2 regions of the Streptomyces sp. NPDC059142 genome follow, and region 1 is predicted to be linked to the other one. Evidence: riboswitches for the same ligand, from Rfam matches in the RefSeq annotation. Region 1 holds a riboswitch; the other holds the start of a gene.
The links. Region 1 has a riboswitch for cobalamin ahead of ACFXPK_RS18730 (ribonucleoside-diphosphate reductase subunit alpha). Riboswitches for the same ligand answer to the same signal wherever they lie in the genome.
Positions count from the first base shown of each region.

Region 2: another riboswitch for cobalamin. It lies ahead of ACFXPK_RS04355 (ABC transporter substrate-binding protein); the one in region 1 lies ahead of ACFXPK_RS18730 (ribonucleoside-diphosphate reductase subunit alpha).

Region 1 is NZ_JBHZDA010000048.1:3,106-10,616, forward strand. Features, by position in the region: gene ACFXPK_RS18720 (carbon starvation CstA family protein) at 1-1,719, shown strand, start outside; gene ACFXPK_RS18725 (YbdD/YjiX family protein) at 1,794-1,994, shown strand; cobalamin riboswitch at 2,454-2,596, shown strand; gene ACFXPK_RS18730 (ribonucleoside-diphosphate reductase subunit alpha) at 2,742-5,186, shown strand; gene ACFXPK_RS18735 (ribonucleotide-diphosphate reductase subunit beta) at 5,177-6,196, shown strand; gene ACFXPK_RS18740 (SDR family oxidoreductase) at 6,282-7,031, opposite strand; gene ACFXPK_RS18745 (D-alanyl-D-alanine carboxypeptidase family protein) at 7,251-7,511, shown strand, end outside.
Region 2 is NZ_JBHZDA010000006.1:34,287-41,797, reverse strand. Features, by position in the region: gene ACFXPK_RS04365 (ATP-binding cassette domain-containing protein) at 1-1,240, opposite strand, end outside; gene ACFXPK_RS04360 (ABC transporter permease) at 1,237-2,184, opposite strand; gene ACFXPK_RS04355 (ABC transporter substrate-binding protein) at 2,281-3,807, opposite strand; cobalamin riboswitch at 3,924-4,104, opposite strand; cobalamin riboswitch at 4,732-4,919, shown strand; gene ACFXPK_RS04350 (CoA-acylating methylmalonate-semialdehyde dehydrogenase) at 5,102-6,625, shown strand; gene ACFXPK_RS04345 (acyl-CoA dehydrogenase family protein) at 6,631-7,511, shown strand, end outside.

The sequences.
Region 1 (7,511 bases):
CAGATCGCCCGGGACGAGATCGGCCCCTTCGGCGGCGCCGCCGCGCTCATCGCCGTCTTCATGATCATGATCATTCTGCTGGCCGTGCTGGCGCTGGTCATCGTCAACGCCCTGGCGCACTCGCCGTGGGGCGTCTTCTCCATCGCCATGACCATCCCGATCGCCCTCTTCATGGGCGTGTACCTGCGGATCCTGCGCCCCGGCCGGGTCACCGAGGTCTCGCTCATCGGGGTGGCGCTGCTGCTGCTCGCCATCGTGGCGGGCGGCTGGGTCGCGGAGTCCTCGCTCGCCGACACCTTCACGCTGGAGGCCGGGACGCTGGTCATCTGGATGATCGCGTACGGCTTCCTCGCCTCCGTGCTCCCGGTGTGGATGCTGCTGGCACCGCGCGACTACCTGTCGACGTTCATGAAGGTCGGCACGATCGTGCTGCTGGCGCTGGGCGTGGCGATCGCGCTGCCGACGATGAAGATGGACGCGGTCACCGAGTTCGCGAGCCGCGGTGACGGACCGGTCTTCGCCGGGTCCATGTTCCCGTTCGTCTTCATCACCATCGCGTGCGGCGCGCTCTCGGGCTTCCACTCCCTGATCTCCTCGGGCACGACGCCGAAGATGGTCCAGAAGGAGACCCAGATCCGGATGATCGGTTACGGCGCGATGCTGACCGAGTCGTTCGTCGCGATCATGGCGCTGATCGCCGCCTGCATCATCGACCCGGGTCTGTACTTCGCGGTCAACTCCCCCGCCGGGGTCATCGGCGGTACGGTCGAGTCCGCCTCGCAGGCGGTCGCGAACCTGGGCTTCACCATCTCGCCCGACCAGCTCGCCCAGGCGGCGAAGGACGTCGAGGAGACGAGTCTGCTCTCGCGGACCGGCGGGGCGCCGACCTTCGCCCTCGGCATGGCGGAGATCTTCTCGTCGGTCGTCGGCGGCACCGCCATGAAGGCGTTCTGGTACCACTTCGCGATCATGTTCGAGGCGCTGTTCATCCTCACCACGGTGGACGCGGGGACGCGTGTCGGCCGCTTCATGCTCCAGGACATGCTCGGCAACGTGTACAAGCCGATGCGCCAGGTGAGCTGGAAGCCCGGCGTCTGGTTCGCCAGCGCGGTCGTGGTCGGCGGCTGGGGCTACTTCCTCTGGGTCGGTGTCCACGACCCGCTGGGCGGCATCAACCAGCTCTTCCCGCTCTTCGGCATCGCCAACCAGCTCCTGGCGGCCGTGGCGCTCGCCGTCTGCACCACGCTGCTGGTCAAGTCCGGCCGTCTGAAGTGGGCCTGGGTGACGGCCGTGCCGCTCGCCTGGGACGCCGCCGTCACCCTCACCGCGAGCTGGCAGAAGATCTTCTCCGGCGACCCGAGGGTGGGCTTCTTCACCCAGCGCGACGTGTACCAGTCGGCCATCGACCGGGGCGAGGTGCTGGCCCCCGCCAAGACCATGGACGACATGCACACCGTCGTCACCAACTCCACGGTGGACGGGGTCCTCTCGGCCATCTTCGCGGTCCTCATCCTGGTGGTCATCGCGGACGCGGGACGGGTCTGCTTCAAGGCGATCCGCGACCCGGAGAGCGCCCGGCTGACGGAGGTCCCGTACACCGAGTCCAGGATCGTCGCCCCCGCCGGCATGATCCCGACCAAGGAGGAGAAGGCCGAGCTGGCCGCCGCCGAGGCCACCAGGGAGCGGGAGACCGTCCCGGCGGGAACGGGCCCGGCGTGACCGGGCTACGGAACGGCCCCCGAACCCCGACCGGAAGCGGGGCCGGAAGTCGCCCGCGCGACACGGCGGAGCGGCTGCGGCACGTGGCGCGGCGGATCCGCTGGTACGTGCGGGAGTTCACCGGCGAGTCGGCGTACGAGCGCTACGTGGCCCACGCGCGGGCCCACGCGGGCGCGGGCGGCCCGGCGGGGGAGATCATGACCCGCCGCGCGTTCGAACGCAGCCGCACGGACGCCCGCGAGGCCGATCCGCGCGAGGGGTTCCGCTGCTGCTGAGCCCTCACCGGGCAGGCTGCCCGCACCGGGCAGCCTGGCCGCACTGCGCGGACCTCGGGCCGCCGGACCTCTCCCACGGGTCCGGCGGCCCGTTCGTCGTCAGCTCAGCGCACCCAGTCCTTGAGCTGCCCGGTCTCCAGCGTGATCCCGACCGGTTCGGAGCCACAGCTCCGGGCGGGACCGCATACGGATACGTGTCAGCCACTGCACGATGCGTCCGTGGTCCCCGTCCGGCACGACCCTGCTCCTGATCTTCCCGTCGATGAGTCCAGCCGGATACTCGTGATGGTGCGGGCCGTTATCGCGGTGGCCTCGTCGAACTCTTCGGGATGGATCTGGGATTCGTAGTCGATGACCGTCATGGGGATACCTCCGCCTTGTCCTCATGACGATAGCGGAGGGGTCCGACAATCACGGGGCGAAGCGACCCACGACACAACATCTGGGGGGTGACGCAGCGCGCGCCCCCCAGATGTATGCTCGACCTCGCTGTCGACGCAGGGGAATCCGGTGTGAATCCGGAACTGTCCCGCAACGGTGTACTGTGGCGCGCTTTGTCGTGCCCGCCAGTCCGAACACCTGCCGGCAGTGCGTCCGGCTCGACCGATCCGGGCGCCCAGACGTCCGGGCCTCGCGGTTGGGCCGGTGGACGCGGCGCGGTGTGCCTCCCCTCAAGGGCAGGGGTGCGTCCGCGTGCGCGGACCCGTGCCTCCTCGTGGCCCAGAGCCGAGCGAGGGAGAGCACCACGTGACCATCGCGCCAGCGGATCCGGTTTCAGTTGTCTCGGCGGCGGTTGCGGAGGCGGGGGCCGGGAACGGAGCGGCGACCGCAGCCGGGCAGTCCGACGCCCCCGGCACCGCGCTGCTGCGGACCCTGACCGAGCTGACCGCCGATCTGCCCGACGCCGACCCGGGCAGGATCGCCGCCGCCGCGCTGCGCGGCCGCAACGCCCGCTCGGACGAGGCCGAGCTGCGCGAGCTGGCCACGGAGGCGGCGGCCGGACAGATCTCCGACGATCCGGCCTACTCCCGTCTCGCCGCCCGGCTGCTCACCCGTACGATCGCCGACGAGGCGGCCTCCCAGGGCGCCGTGTCGTTCTCCGCGTCCGTCGCCGTCGGCCACCGCGAGGGCCTGATCGCGGACCGTACGGCCGCCTTCGTCACCCGCCACGCCGAGCGCCTCGACGCGCTGATCGATCCGGCGGCGGACGACCGCTTCGGCTACTTCGGGCTGCGGACGCTCTACAGCCGCTATCTGCTCCGGCACCCGCTCACCCGCCAGGTGATCGAGACGCCCCAGCACTTCATGCTGCGCGTCGCCGCCGGGCTCGCCGAGGACGAGAGCGCGCACGCGCTCGACGAGGTCGCCGCGCTCTACCGGCTGATGAGCCGGCTGGACTACCTCCCCTCCTCCCCCACCCTCTTCAACTCCGGCACCCGTCACCCGCAGATGTCGTCCTGCTACCTGCTGGACTCGCCGCTGGACGAGCTGGACTCGATCTACGACCGCTACCACCAGGTCGCGCGGCTCTCGAAGCACGCGGGCGGCATCGGCCTGTCGTACTCCCGTATCCGCTCGCGCGGTTCACTGATCCGGGGGACGAACGGCCACTCCAACGGCATCGTCCCGTTCCTGCGGACCCTCGACTCCTCCGTCGCCGCCGTCAACCAGGGCGGCCGGCGCAAGGGCGCCGCCTGTGTCTACCTGGAGACCTGGCACGCGGATCTGGAGGAGTTCCTCGAACTGCGTGACAACACGGGCGAGGAGGCGCGCCGTACCCACAATCTCAATCTGGCGCACTGGATCCCCGACGAGTTCATGCGCCGGGTCGAGGCGGACGGCGAATGGTCGCTGTTCTCGCCCGTGGACGTACCGGACCTGGTCGACCTGTGGGGCGACGCGTTCGACGCCGCGTACCGCAAGGCGGAGGCCGACGGTCTCGCCCGCAGGACGATCAAGGCGCGTGAGCTGTACGGCCGGATGATGCGCACCCTCGCGCAGACCGGCAACGGCTGGATGACCTTCAAGGACGCGTCGAACCGTACGGCGAACCAGACGGCCGAGCCCGGCCACACCGTCCACTCCTCCAACCTCTGCACGGAGATCCTGGAGGTCACGGACGACGGCGAGACGGCCGTCTGCAACCTCGGCTCGGTCAACCTGGGCTCGTTCGTGGACGCGGCCACCGGCGAGATCGACTGGGAGCGGCTGGACGAGACCGTCCGTACCGCCGTCACCTTCCTCGACCGGGTCGTCGACATCAACTTCTACCCGACCGAGCAGGCGGGCCGCTCCAACGCCAAGTGGCGCCCGGTGGGCCTGGGCGCAATGGGGCTCCAGGACGTCTTCTTCAAGAAGCGGCTGCCCTTCGACTCCCCCGAGGCCGCCGCGCTCTCCACCCGGATCGCCGAGCGGATCATGCTCGCCGCCTACGAGGCGTCCTGCGACCTCGCCGAGCGCAGCGGCCCGCTGCCCGCCTGGTCGAAGACGCGCGCCGCGCGCGGGGTGCTCCACCCCGACCACTACGACGTGGAGCTGCACTGGCCCGAGCGCTGGGCTGCGCTGCGCGCCCGGGTCGCCAGGACCGGTATGCGCAACTCCCTTCTCCTGGCCATCGCCCCGACGGCGACCATCGCGTCGATCGCGGGCGTGTACGAGTGCATCGAGCCGCAGGTCTCGAACCTCTTCAAGCGCGAGACGCTCTCCGGGGAGTTCCTCCAGGTCAACTCCTACCTGGTGGAGGAGTTGAAGCGGCTCGGCGTCTGGGACGCGCAGACGCGCGAGGCGCTGCGCGAGTCCAGCGGCTCGGTGGCGGGCTTCACCTGGATCCCGGCCGAGGTGCGCGAGCTGTTCCGTACGGCGTGGGAGATCCCGCAGCGCGGACTGATCGACATGGCGGCGGCGCGTACGCCGTTCCTGGACCAGAGCCAGTCGCTGAACCTCTTCCTGGAGACGCCGACCATCGGGAAGCTCAGCTCGATGTACGCGTACGCCTGGAAGAAGGGGCTGAAGACCACGTACTACCTGCGCTCGCGCCCGGCGACCCGGATCGCGCGCGCGGCCGGCGGGCCCTCGGCGCCGAGCCCCGCGTCCGCTCCCGCCGCCACCCCCATCCCCGTACAGACGACGCCGGCCGACGAGGCGATCGCCTGCTCCCTGGAGAACCCCGAGTCCTGCGAGGCATGCCAGTAATGACCACCGAGAAGAACCTCCTGGACCCGGGCTTCGAGCTGACGCTGCGCCCCATGCGCTACCCGGACTTCTACGAGCGCTACCGCGACGCGATCAAGAACACCTGGACGGTGGAGGAGGTCGACCTCCACTCCGACGTCGCCGACCTCGCCAAGCTGTCCCCCGGCGAGCAGCACATGATCGGCCGGCTGGTCGCGTTCTTCGCGACGGGCGACTCGATCGTCTCCAACAATCTGGTGCTGACGCTCTACAAGCACATCAACTCCCCGGAGGCGCGGCTCTACCTCTCGCGCCAGCTCTTCGAGGAGGCCGTACACGTCCAGTTCTATCTGACGCTGCTGGACACCTATCTCCCCGACCCGGAGGACCGCGCGGCGGCCTTCGACGCGGTCGAGGAGATCCCGTCGATCCGCGAGAAGGCGCAGTTCTGCTTCCGCTGGATGGACTCGGTGGAGAAGATCGAGCGCCTGGAGTCACAGGCGGACCGGCGCCGGTTCCTGCTCAATCTGATCTGCTTCGCGGCGTGCATCGAGGGCCTGTTCTTCTACGGGGCGTTCGCGTACGTCTACTGGTTCCGCTCGCGCGGTCTGCTGCACGGCCTGGCCACGGGCACGAACTGGGTCTTCCGTGACGAGACCATGCACATGAACTTCGCCTTCGAGGTCGTGGACACGGTCCGCAAGGAGGAGCCGGAGCTGTTCGACGACGCGCTGCGGCAGCAGGTCACGGACATGCTGAAGGAAGCGGTGGAGGCGGAGCTCCAGTTCGGCCGCGACCTGTGCGGCGACGGGCTGCCCGGCATGAACACGGAGTCGATGCGCGCGTATCTGGAGTGCGTGGCGGACCAGCGGCTCCAGCGCCTCGGCTTCCCGCCGGTGTACGGGTCGCAGAACCCGTTCGCGTTCATGGAGTTGCAGGGCGTGCAGGAGCTGACGAACTTCTTCGAGCGGCGCCCGTCGGCGTACCAGGTGGCGGTGGAGGGCACGGTCGGCTTCGACGACGACTTCTAGTCGGCGGGCCGGTCCGGACCCGGGGCGGGGCCGGTGCGGAGGAGATCTCTCCCCGCACCGGCCCCGCCGCCGTGTCCCTCCCGGCTCACCAGGGCAGGGGATGGTGGCTCAGATCCTCGTCGGCGGTGACGGCGGTGCCCGTCGGGCCGCCGGGCGGCAGGGTCGCCATCCGGATGGGCAGCAGGGCCCCCTCCGCGGCGGTCAGCGCGCCCGCGTGCCCGTTCTGGTCGGTCGCCACGGACCCCGGGGAGACGGCGTTGACGAGGATCCGCTCGGCGCGCAGCTCGTTGGCGTACGTGACGGTGAGGGCGTTCAGGGCCGCCTTCGAGGAGTTGTAGGCCAGCAACTGCGGGAACGCACGGTTCGACGCGGCCAGGGAGACGGAGCCGAGGTTGCTCGTCAGGTTCACGATGCGCGCGGCGGCGGACCGGCGGAGCAGCGGGAGCATCGCGTTGGTCACCGCCACGACGCCGAACACGTTGATCTCGTAGGTGCCGCGCATCTCGTCGACCGAGGTCCGGCTCGGCTTGTGGATGGGCGTGGCGAGCACCCCGGCGTTGTTGACCAGGATGTCGAGACCGCCGGCCTCGCGGGCGACCGTCTCGGCCGCCGCGTCGACCGACGCCTGGTCGGTGACGTCGAGCTGGACGAAGCGCGCGTCGTAGCCACGCGCGGCCAGGGCGGACACGGCCGAGGTGCCGCGGTACGTGTCCCGGGCGCCGAGGAAGACCGTCATCCCCATCCCGAGGAGCCCTTCGGCGACCGCGAACCCGATGCCCTTGTTGGCGCCGGTGACCAGCGCCAGCCGCTGCGTGGGACTGATGTGAGTATCCATGATCTGCCCATAGTGGCCGAGCGGCGTCACCCTGGTTCGGCTGTTCGCCGGAATCGCCCCCACGACCGGTCCTCGAACGGGCTCCTCAGGATCTTTACAAGGTGGAACGCAACCAACCCGCCTCGCCGACACGTTTTCCTGTAGGGGCCACGTAAACCCCACAGGCCCCTTGAGTACGACAGTTCCACCGCAAGCAATGCAGAGACGGAGCATTTCCTCTTGACTGCCTCAATAATGACCAAGCGCAGGGCCGCCGCCGTCGCGGGTGGCGCGCTGCTCGCGCTCTCCCCACTGGTCGCCCAGACCGCGGTCGCCGCCGAGCCGGAGCCCACGGTCACCGCCCAGGGTGCCGCCCTGATGGACGGCGCCAGCGGCGAGACGCTCTACGGCAAGGACGCGGACACCGTCCGCCCCATGGCCAGCACGGCGAAGATCATGACCGCGTACGTGGTGCTCGACAAGGGCCCGGACCTGGACCGC
Region 2 (7,511 bases), on a different contig from region 1:
GCACCGCGCCGACGCGTCGGGTCGGGTCGAGTACGGAGGCGGGGTCCTGCGGAAGGTGGGCCACGGTTCCGGCGCGTGTGGCGCGCAGTTCGCCCGGTGGCAGGGCGAGGAGGTCGACGCCGTGCAGGAGCACGGTGCCGGTGAGGGTGATGCCGGGGTGTGCGAGGGCGAGGGCGGCCAGTCCCAGGGTGGTCTTGCCGCTCCCCGAGGGGCCGACGAGTGCCAGAGTACGGCCGGGCTGGAGATCGAGGTCCACCTGGTCCAGGAGCACCTCTCCCGCGAGGGTGCGGGCGGTGAGTCCACGACACGTCAGCACAGCGGGGGGACGGGTACGACGGTCTGCTGCCGGCTGCGGTCCGGCGGCCGCGGTCGGCGGCGGAATCGGTGGGGTTGGCCCCTGCTCGGGTGCGGGGGTGCGGTCGGACCGGCTCAGGAGGCGGTCCGTGGTGAGGTTTCCGCCGACTGCCAGCGCCGTCAGGAGCGCGGCCGGGACCAGGACGGCGAGCGGCTGGAGGAAGAGCGCGTCGGCGTTGCGGTCGACGAGGACGGCCCAGTCGGATGCGTCCGCGGGCAGACCGAGGCCGAGGAAGTTGGCGGAGGCCAGCAGCGAGAGGACCAGCCCGCTCCGGTTGCCCGCGTCGGTGATCAGAGGCCGGCTCACCCGCCTGAGCACATAGCGTCCGTGGATGTGGTGCCAGGGTGCGCCTTGCAGCCGCATGGCCTCCACGGCCGTACGGCAGCCCGGCGCCAGGGCTGCGGTCCGTACCAGGCGGGTGACGGCGGGAATCTGGACGAGGGCCGCGATTGCCACCAGAGTGGTGGCGTCCTGGTGGCCGGAAGCCGCCAGCGTCATCACCAGGAGGAGAGCGGGGAAAGCGAGCAGTACGTCCAGGCCGCGCATGACCGTTTCGTCGGCCCAGCGACGGTGGGTCCCGGCCGTGAAGAGGCCGAGCGGCAGGCCCACCGCGCAGGCGGTGAGGAGGGCCGCCAGGGTCATGGCCAGCACGGATCGTCCCCCGTCGAGGACGAGGGCGAACACGTCCCGGCCGAGGACATCGGTGCCCAGCAGGTGGCCTTCTCCGGCCGTTAGCAGTGGGGCCGCGTCCGGAGCGGTGGAGCCCGCGACAAAGGGACCGATGACGGCGAGAACGACGGGCAGTCCCAGCAGCACAAGGGCGAGCGAGTCCAGGCAGCGCGAGCCGATACTGCGTCGCGGTGCGGCCGGCGGGCGGGTGGTCACGCGCGTTCCTCCCGCTGGGGGGTCAGCCGGGCGACGGTCAGGTCGGCGAGAAGGTTCACGACCAGAGCCGTCGCGGCGAAGAGCAGGGCGTATCCCTGAACCGCCGGTATGTCGCGGTTCTGCACCGACTCGACGAAGCCCGTACCCAGTCCGCGGACGGTGAACAGCGACTCCACCACGACGGTGCCGCCGAGCAGTCCGTCCACGCAGCGCGCGAGTTGCTGCACCGACGGGGCGAGACACCCCGGCAGCACATGGCGGAGCACGATGGTGCGTTCGTGCAGGCCGAGAAGCCGCAGATGGCGGACGACGGGGCTGGTCATCCGGGTGGCGACACCGATGCGGACCTGCCGGGTCAGGTCGCAGAGCTGCCGTGCGACCAGGACGGCGACCGGCAGGACGAGGACCGTGGGGGCGGAGAGCACCTCGGTGCCGCCGAGGCCCGCGGCGGTGGCGGGCAGTAGCCCGAGTCCCGCGCTGAGCCAGGCCGTGAGGAGCAGGCCGAGCACGAACTCCGGTACGGAGTGCAGCGCGAGTACGCAGGCGTTGAGTGTCCGGTCGGCGAAGGATCCCTCGCGCAGCCCCGTCAGGACACCCAGAGCGAGGGCGAGGGGGATGAGCAGTGCCAGTGCCACGGCGGTCAGGACGGCCGTCGCGGCGAAACGGTCGCCGATCTCCTGGGTGACGGGGACGCCGGTGACGAGCGACTGCCCCAGGCGCATGTGGCACAGGTCGATGACCCAGTGGAGGAAGCGCGTGGTGACCGGCTCGTCGAGTCCCAGTTCGGTACGGGCCAGACGCTGCTGCTCGGGCGTGCCCTGCTCGCCGAGGACGGCGTCGACGGTGTCGCCCGGCAGGAGCGAGGTCAGGGCGAAGACCGCGACCAGGACCACTGCGCCCTGCGCGACGGCCGTGGCGGTCCTGATCAGCGCGTAGCGTGTCATCCCCGACGGCCGCCACGTCCGCGCCGGGCGGGGTGCTCCCTCGTACGTGGGCGTCATGCGACACGGTCCGTCGGACGTGTCGCACGGGGCGGGCCGTCAGGAAATGCGGACACGGTCGAAGCGCGCCCAGTCGCAGGAGTTGGGCGGCGCGGCCCGAAGCCCGGTGAGAGTGCCGCTGTGGCCGATGTTCCAGTCGCTGAAGGCCCACACGAGCTGGCCGCTGCGGTCCCTGGCGCGATGTTGCGCCCTGGCGAGAAGGTCGAGGCGCGTCTTCTCGTCGCGGGTGGCGGACGCCTGGGTGAGAAGCCTGTCGAAGGCCGGGTCGTCGTATCCGGTGAGGTTGTTGGGTGCGTCGGCGCGCAGCCGGGAGCGCAGGTGCGTGGTGACGGGCAGGGTGGCGGTACGGCTGTGAGCGGCGACGCCCTTGGTCTTGATCTCGCCGAAATACGTGGCGGCCGAGCGAACGTGCGGGGTGACCTTGAAACCGATGTCCTTCAGTTGGCCGGCGATGAGTGAGGATGCGTTGCCCCAGGTCGGGTCGGCATCGCTGGTCTCCAGGGCGATCGTCAGGCCGTTCGCGCCCGCTTCCTCGACCAGCGCGCGGGCCCGGTCGACGTCACGTTCCCGCGCGGGCAGGCCGGCTGGGTATCCGCGCAGTCCCTGCCCGAAGAGGTCGTTGCCCGCGGTGCCGTGTCCGGCGAGGGCGACTTCGACGAGCCGGTCCCGGTCGAGCCCGAGGGTGAACGCCCGGACGAGGCGTGGGTCGTCGAAGGGAGCCCGGTTGAGCCGGAGCAGGACGGCCTGCATGGTGCTCAGCCTCGTCCGCAGGACGCGCAGCCCGTCGCGGCCGGCCAGCCGCGTCGCCGAGGCCGCTGACAGATCGTGGGCGTAGTGCACCTGTCCGGACAACAGGGCGTTGAGCCGCGCCTGTTCGTCGTTGACCGGTACGAACTCCAGTTCCTCGATGTCCGGCCCGCCGTCCCAGTGGTCCGACCACGCGGTGAACAGGGTGCTGCCGCCCGGACGGAAGGAGCGGTAGCGGAAGGGACCCGAGCCGATGGGCCTGTCGAAGTCCTTGGTGTCCTTCGGGACGATCTCGGTGCCGGCAGCGCCAAGCGCCGCCGGGAACTCGAAGTCGGCCGCGGTGAGGACAAGGGTGAGGTCTCGGCCGGACGCCCGGCTCGCGCTGAAATCGACGCCGGCGAAGAGCTGTTGGGCCGATGCTCCGGTCGCCGGGTCGGCTATACGCCGATAGTTCCACAGAACGTCGGCCGCGGTGACGCGCCTGCCGTCGTGGAACCGGGCGTCCCGCAGACGTACGCGCCAGCGGCTGCCGGAGCTGTCGCTCTCCCAGCTCTCGGCGAGCCTCGCCTGGACCGACATGTCGTCCTTGTACGTCAGGACGCTGTCGTACAACGCCTTGGCGCGGGCCTGGTCGATGAAGAGCGGAGCTGTGTGCGGGTCCAGGGTCTCCTGCGACCCGCCCGCGCTGAAGGCGGCGCGCAGCCTGCGTCCCTGGGAGGAGCCGGGGGCGTTGCCGGGGGAGCAGCCCGCCAGAGCCGCTCCGGCGGCGAGCGCACCGGCCCCGGTCAGGAGCCGGCGGCGCGCAAGGGGAAACGTCATGGTGTGCCGAGCCTTCCACTGGGTTCCGGACACCGGAACAAGCAGAAAGACGCCCCGGTCGGCCGCCAGTTCGCGACGCGCATCACAGACCTCTTCCTGGGGAGTCCACGCCCCGGACAGTTGGTGAAGCGACGGGCCAGTCTCCTGGCTGCCGGATCGCCGCTCGCCCCGCCTTCCGGCCGGTGGGCCGTGGCATAGGGGGTCGCTCCCCGGTCACAGTGGCGGGACCGCGCCGGACTCGCACCGGCTTCCTGGTTCCCGTCGCTCAGGTGTACGCCGCGCATTATGCCTGACCATCGTGTCGGCCCGGAGTGCCCCATCCCGTATCGATCCTGATTACCCGTATATCGGAGTGGCTCTTACCCGGGCTGGCTTTTGGTGCTCGCCGCGATGACGGGGCGCGTAGGGCCTTCGCGGGCCCTGGGGGCGGGTGACCGCTTCCCGCACCCTCGGAGCCCTGCCCCTCCTCCGCAGGGCTCCGTTTCATCGAGGCCATGTGGAAAGTCGTGAACTGGCGGTACGTCGCCAAGCGTCAAGCGTCCGCCAAGGAGCGCGCCCACAGCCTCCTGCTCGGGCCCTGACGGTACAGAGCGTGTACAGATGTTCTGCTCGTGATCGTCTTCTCGCCCTTCACCAGCAGCGGGCGGGCACATCCAAGGGACCCCGGGATGCCACTGCGGCGCAGATGGGCCCAGCCGGGCAGGCGGGTGAGCAGGTCCGCCTCCCGCAGGGTGCGCTCCGGCGGAGAACCGCACGGCAGGACCAGCACCACGTCCGGCGGTGCTGACCACCTTCCGGCGTGATGCCCGCCGGGCTCGTCTCCGTGCCCCGGCGCGCTTCGCCGCGCCCCGTACGGACGCATCCGGAAACCCCTGACCAGCGGCGAAGGCGACAGGCGGTCTCGGAGGCTAGATTTACTAGGACGTCCAACTATATAGTCGCGGTGAAGGCCCGCGGTGCAGGGAAGCCGGTGTGATTCCGGCGCGGTCCCGCCACTGTGACCGGGGAGTACGCCGTCGAGCAGGACGCCACTGACGAGCTGGATGTCGGGAAGGCGGACGGCGCGCGCTGATCCGGGAGTCAGGATACCGGCCGTGGGATGTTCCGTGTTGTCCACGAGGATGGAGCTGACACGCATGGCACCGGTGTGTACCCACAACCCTGGTGAACCCGCCCTCTGACGGGACTCCGGCCATACGCGATCTCGCGCCCCCGGTATCCGTACGCCACCCGCGTGCGTGTGCGGTGACGGCGTGTGCCATCCCCGGATCCCTCCTGACGAGAGCAGGCAGTCATGGTCCGCGAGCACGAACGCGCCTCCGCGCGCGAGTTGACCCACTTCGTCGGCGGCAAACACACCCGGGGCACCTCGGGGTCCTACGGCGAGGTGTACGACCCCAACACCGGCGAGGTCCAGGCCCTGGTGCCCCTCGCGAACCGCACCGAGGCGGAGGCGGTCATCGCCGATTCCGCCAACGCGCAACCAGAGTGGGGCGAGTGGAACCCGCAGCGCCGCGCCCGGGTCCTGATGCGATTCCTCCAGCTCGTCGAGCAGGAGAAGGACGGACTGGCCCGGCTGCTGTCCGCCGAGCACGGAAAGACCATCGCGGACGCACACGGCGACATCCAACGCGGCCTGGAGGTAGTCGAGTTCGCCGCAGGTATCCCACATCTCCTCAAGGGTGAGTTCACCGACAACGCCGGCACCGGCATCGACGTCCACTCCCTGCGCTCCCCGCTCGGAGTGGTCGCGGGAATCACGCCGTTCAACTTCCCCGCGATGATCCCTCTGTGGAAGGCCGCCCCCGCCCTGGCCTGCGGCAACGCCTTCATCCTCAAGCCCTCCGAGCGGGATCCGTCCGTCCCGCTGCGGCTCGCCGAACTGTTCCTGGAGGCAGGGCTGCCGCCCGGTGTCCTCAACGTCGTCAACGGCGCCCGCGAGACCGTCGACACCCTTCTCGAAGACCCTCGCGTGGCAGCGCTCGGTTTCGTCGGCTCCACCCCGGTCGCCGCGCACGTCTATGCCACCGCGGCGGCTCACGGCAAGCGCGCCCAGTGCTTCGGTGGCGCCAAGAACCACATGATCGTGATGCCGGACGCCGACCTCGACCAGGCAGTGGACGCCCTGATCGGCGCGGGGTACGGATCGGCGGGCGAGCGGTGCATGGCGATCTCCGTCGCCGTCCCGGTCGGTGAGGACACCGCGGACGCGCTCGTGGCCCGGCTGAAGGAGCGCATCGGTTCGCTGCGGATCGGCCGCAGCGACGACCCCGGGGCCGACTTCGGTCCACTGGTCGGCCAGGACGCCGTCGACCGGGTCCGCTCGTATGTCGACCTCGGGGTCGAGGAGGGTGCGGAACTCGTCGTGGACGGAAGGGACTTCGTCCTGCCCGGTCATGAGAACGGCTTCTTCGCCGGCGCGTCGCTCTTCGACCGGGTCACCCCGGCCATGCGTATCTACCAGGAGGAGATCTTCGGCCCGGTCCTCACGGTCGTCCGGGCGGCGGACTACGAGGAGGCCCTGCGCCTGCCCAGCGAGCACCTCTACGGCAACGGTGTCGCGATCTTCACCCGGGACGGTGACACCGCACGCGACTTCACCCGGCGCGTGAACACCGGCATGGTCGGTGTCAACGTGCCCATCCCCGTGCCCGTCGCCTACCACACCTTCGGCGGCTGGAAGCGCTCCGGATTCGGCGACCTCAACCAGCACGGGCCGGACGCCATCCGCTTCTACACCCGGACGAAGACCGTCACCTCGCGCTGGCCCGCCGGCCTGCGGGAAGGCGCGAGCTTCACGATCCCCACGATGGGGTGAGCGACATGACCAGCACCCTGCTCACCGAGGACCAGCAGGCCCTCGTGGAGACCACGCTCGACTTCGCCCAGGACCACCTCGCCCCGCACGCCCTGGACTGGGACCGCGACAAGCACTTCCCCGTGGACGTGCTGCGCAAGGCGGCCGGACTCGGCCTCGGAGGCGTCTACGTCCGTGAGGAGTCCGGAGGAGCGGGCCTCAGCCGAGCCGACGCCGTCCTCGTGTTCGAGACCCTTGCCTCCGGTTGCCCGTCCATCGCGGGCTACCTCTCCATCCACAACATGGTCGCCTGGATGATCGACCACTACGGCGACGACACCCAACGCGAGCGGTGGCTGCCGCGCCTGTGCGCCATGGACGACCTGGCCAGCTACTGCCTGACCGAGCCGGGCGCCGGCTCGGACGCGGCAGCCCTGACCAGCCGCGCCGTACGGAAGGGCGACGGCTGGGTACTCACCGGCGTCAAGCAGTTCATCTCCGGTGCCGGAGCCTCCCAGCTGTACGTCGTGATGGCCCGCACCGGCGGTGAAGGTGCCGACGGGGTGTCCGCGTTCCTCGTCGACAAGGACGACACCGGCCTCTCCTTCGGGCCGAACGAACGGAAGATGGGCTGGAACGCCCAGCCGACTCGTCAGGTCGTTCTGGACGGCGTACGGCTGCCCGCCGGCCGCCTCCTCGGCCGCGAGGGCGAAGGCTTCCGTATCGCCATGAACGGCCTCAACGGAGGTCGGCTCGGCATCGCCGCCTGCTCCCTGGGCGGCGCCCGCAGCGCCCTCGACCGCAGCCTGGTCCACCTCGCCGACCGCGAGGCATTCGGCGCGCGGCTCCTGGACGCGCAGGCCCTGCGCTTCCGGCTCGCCGACATGGCGACGGAACTCGCCGCCGC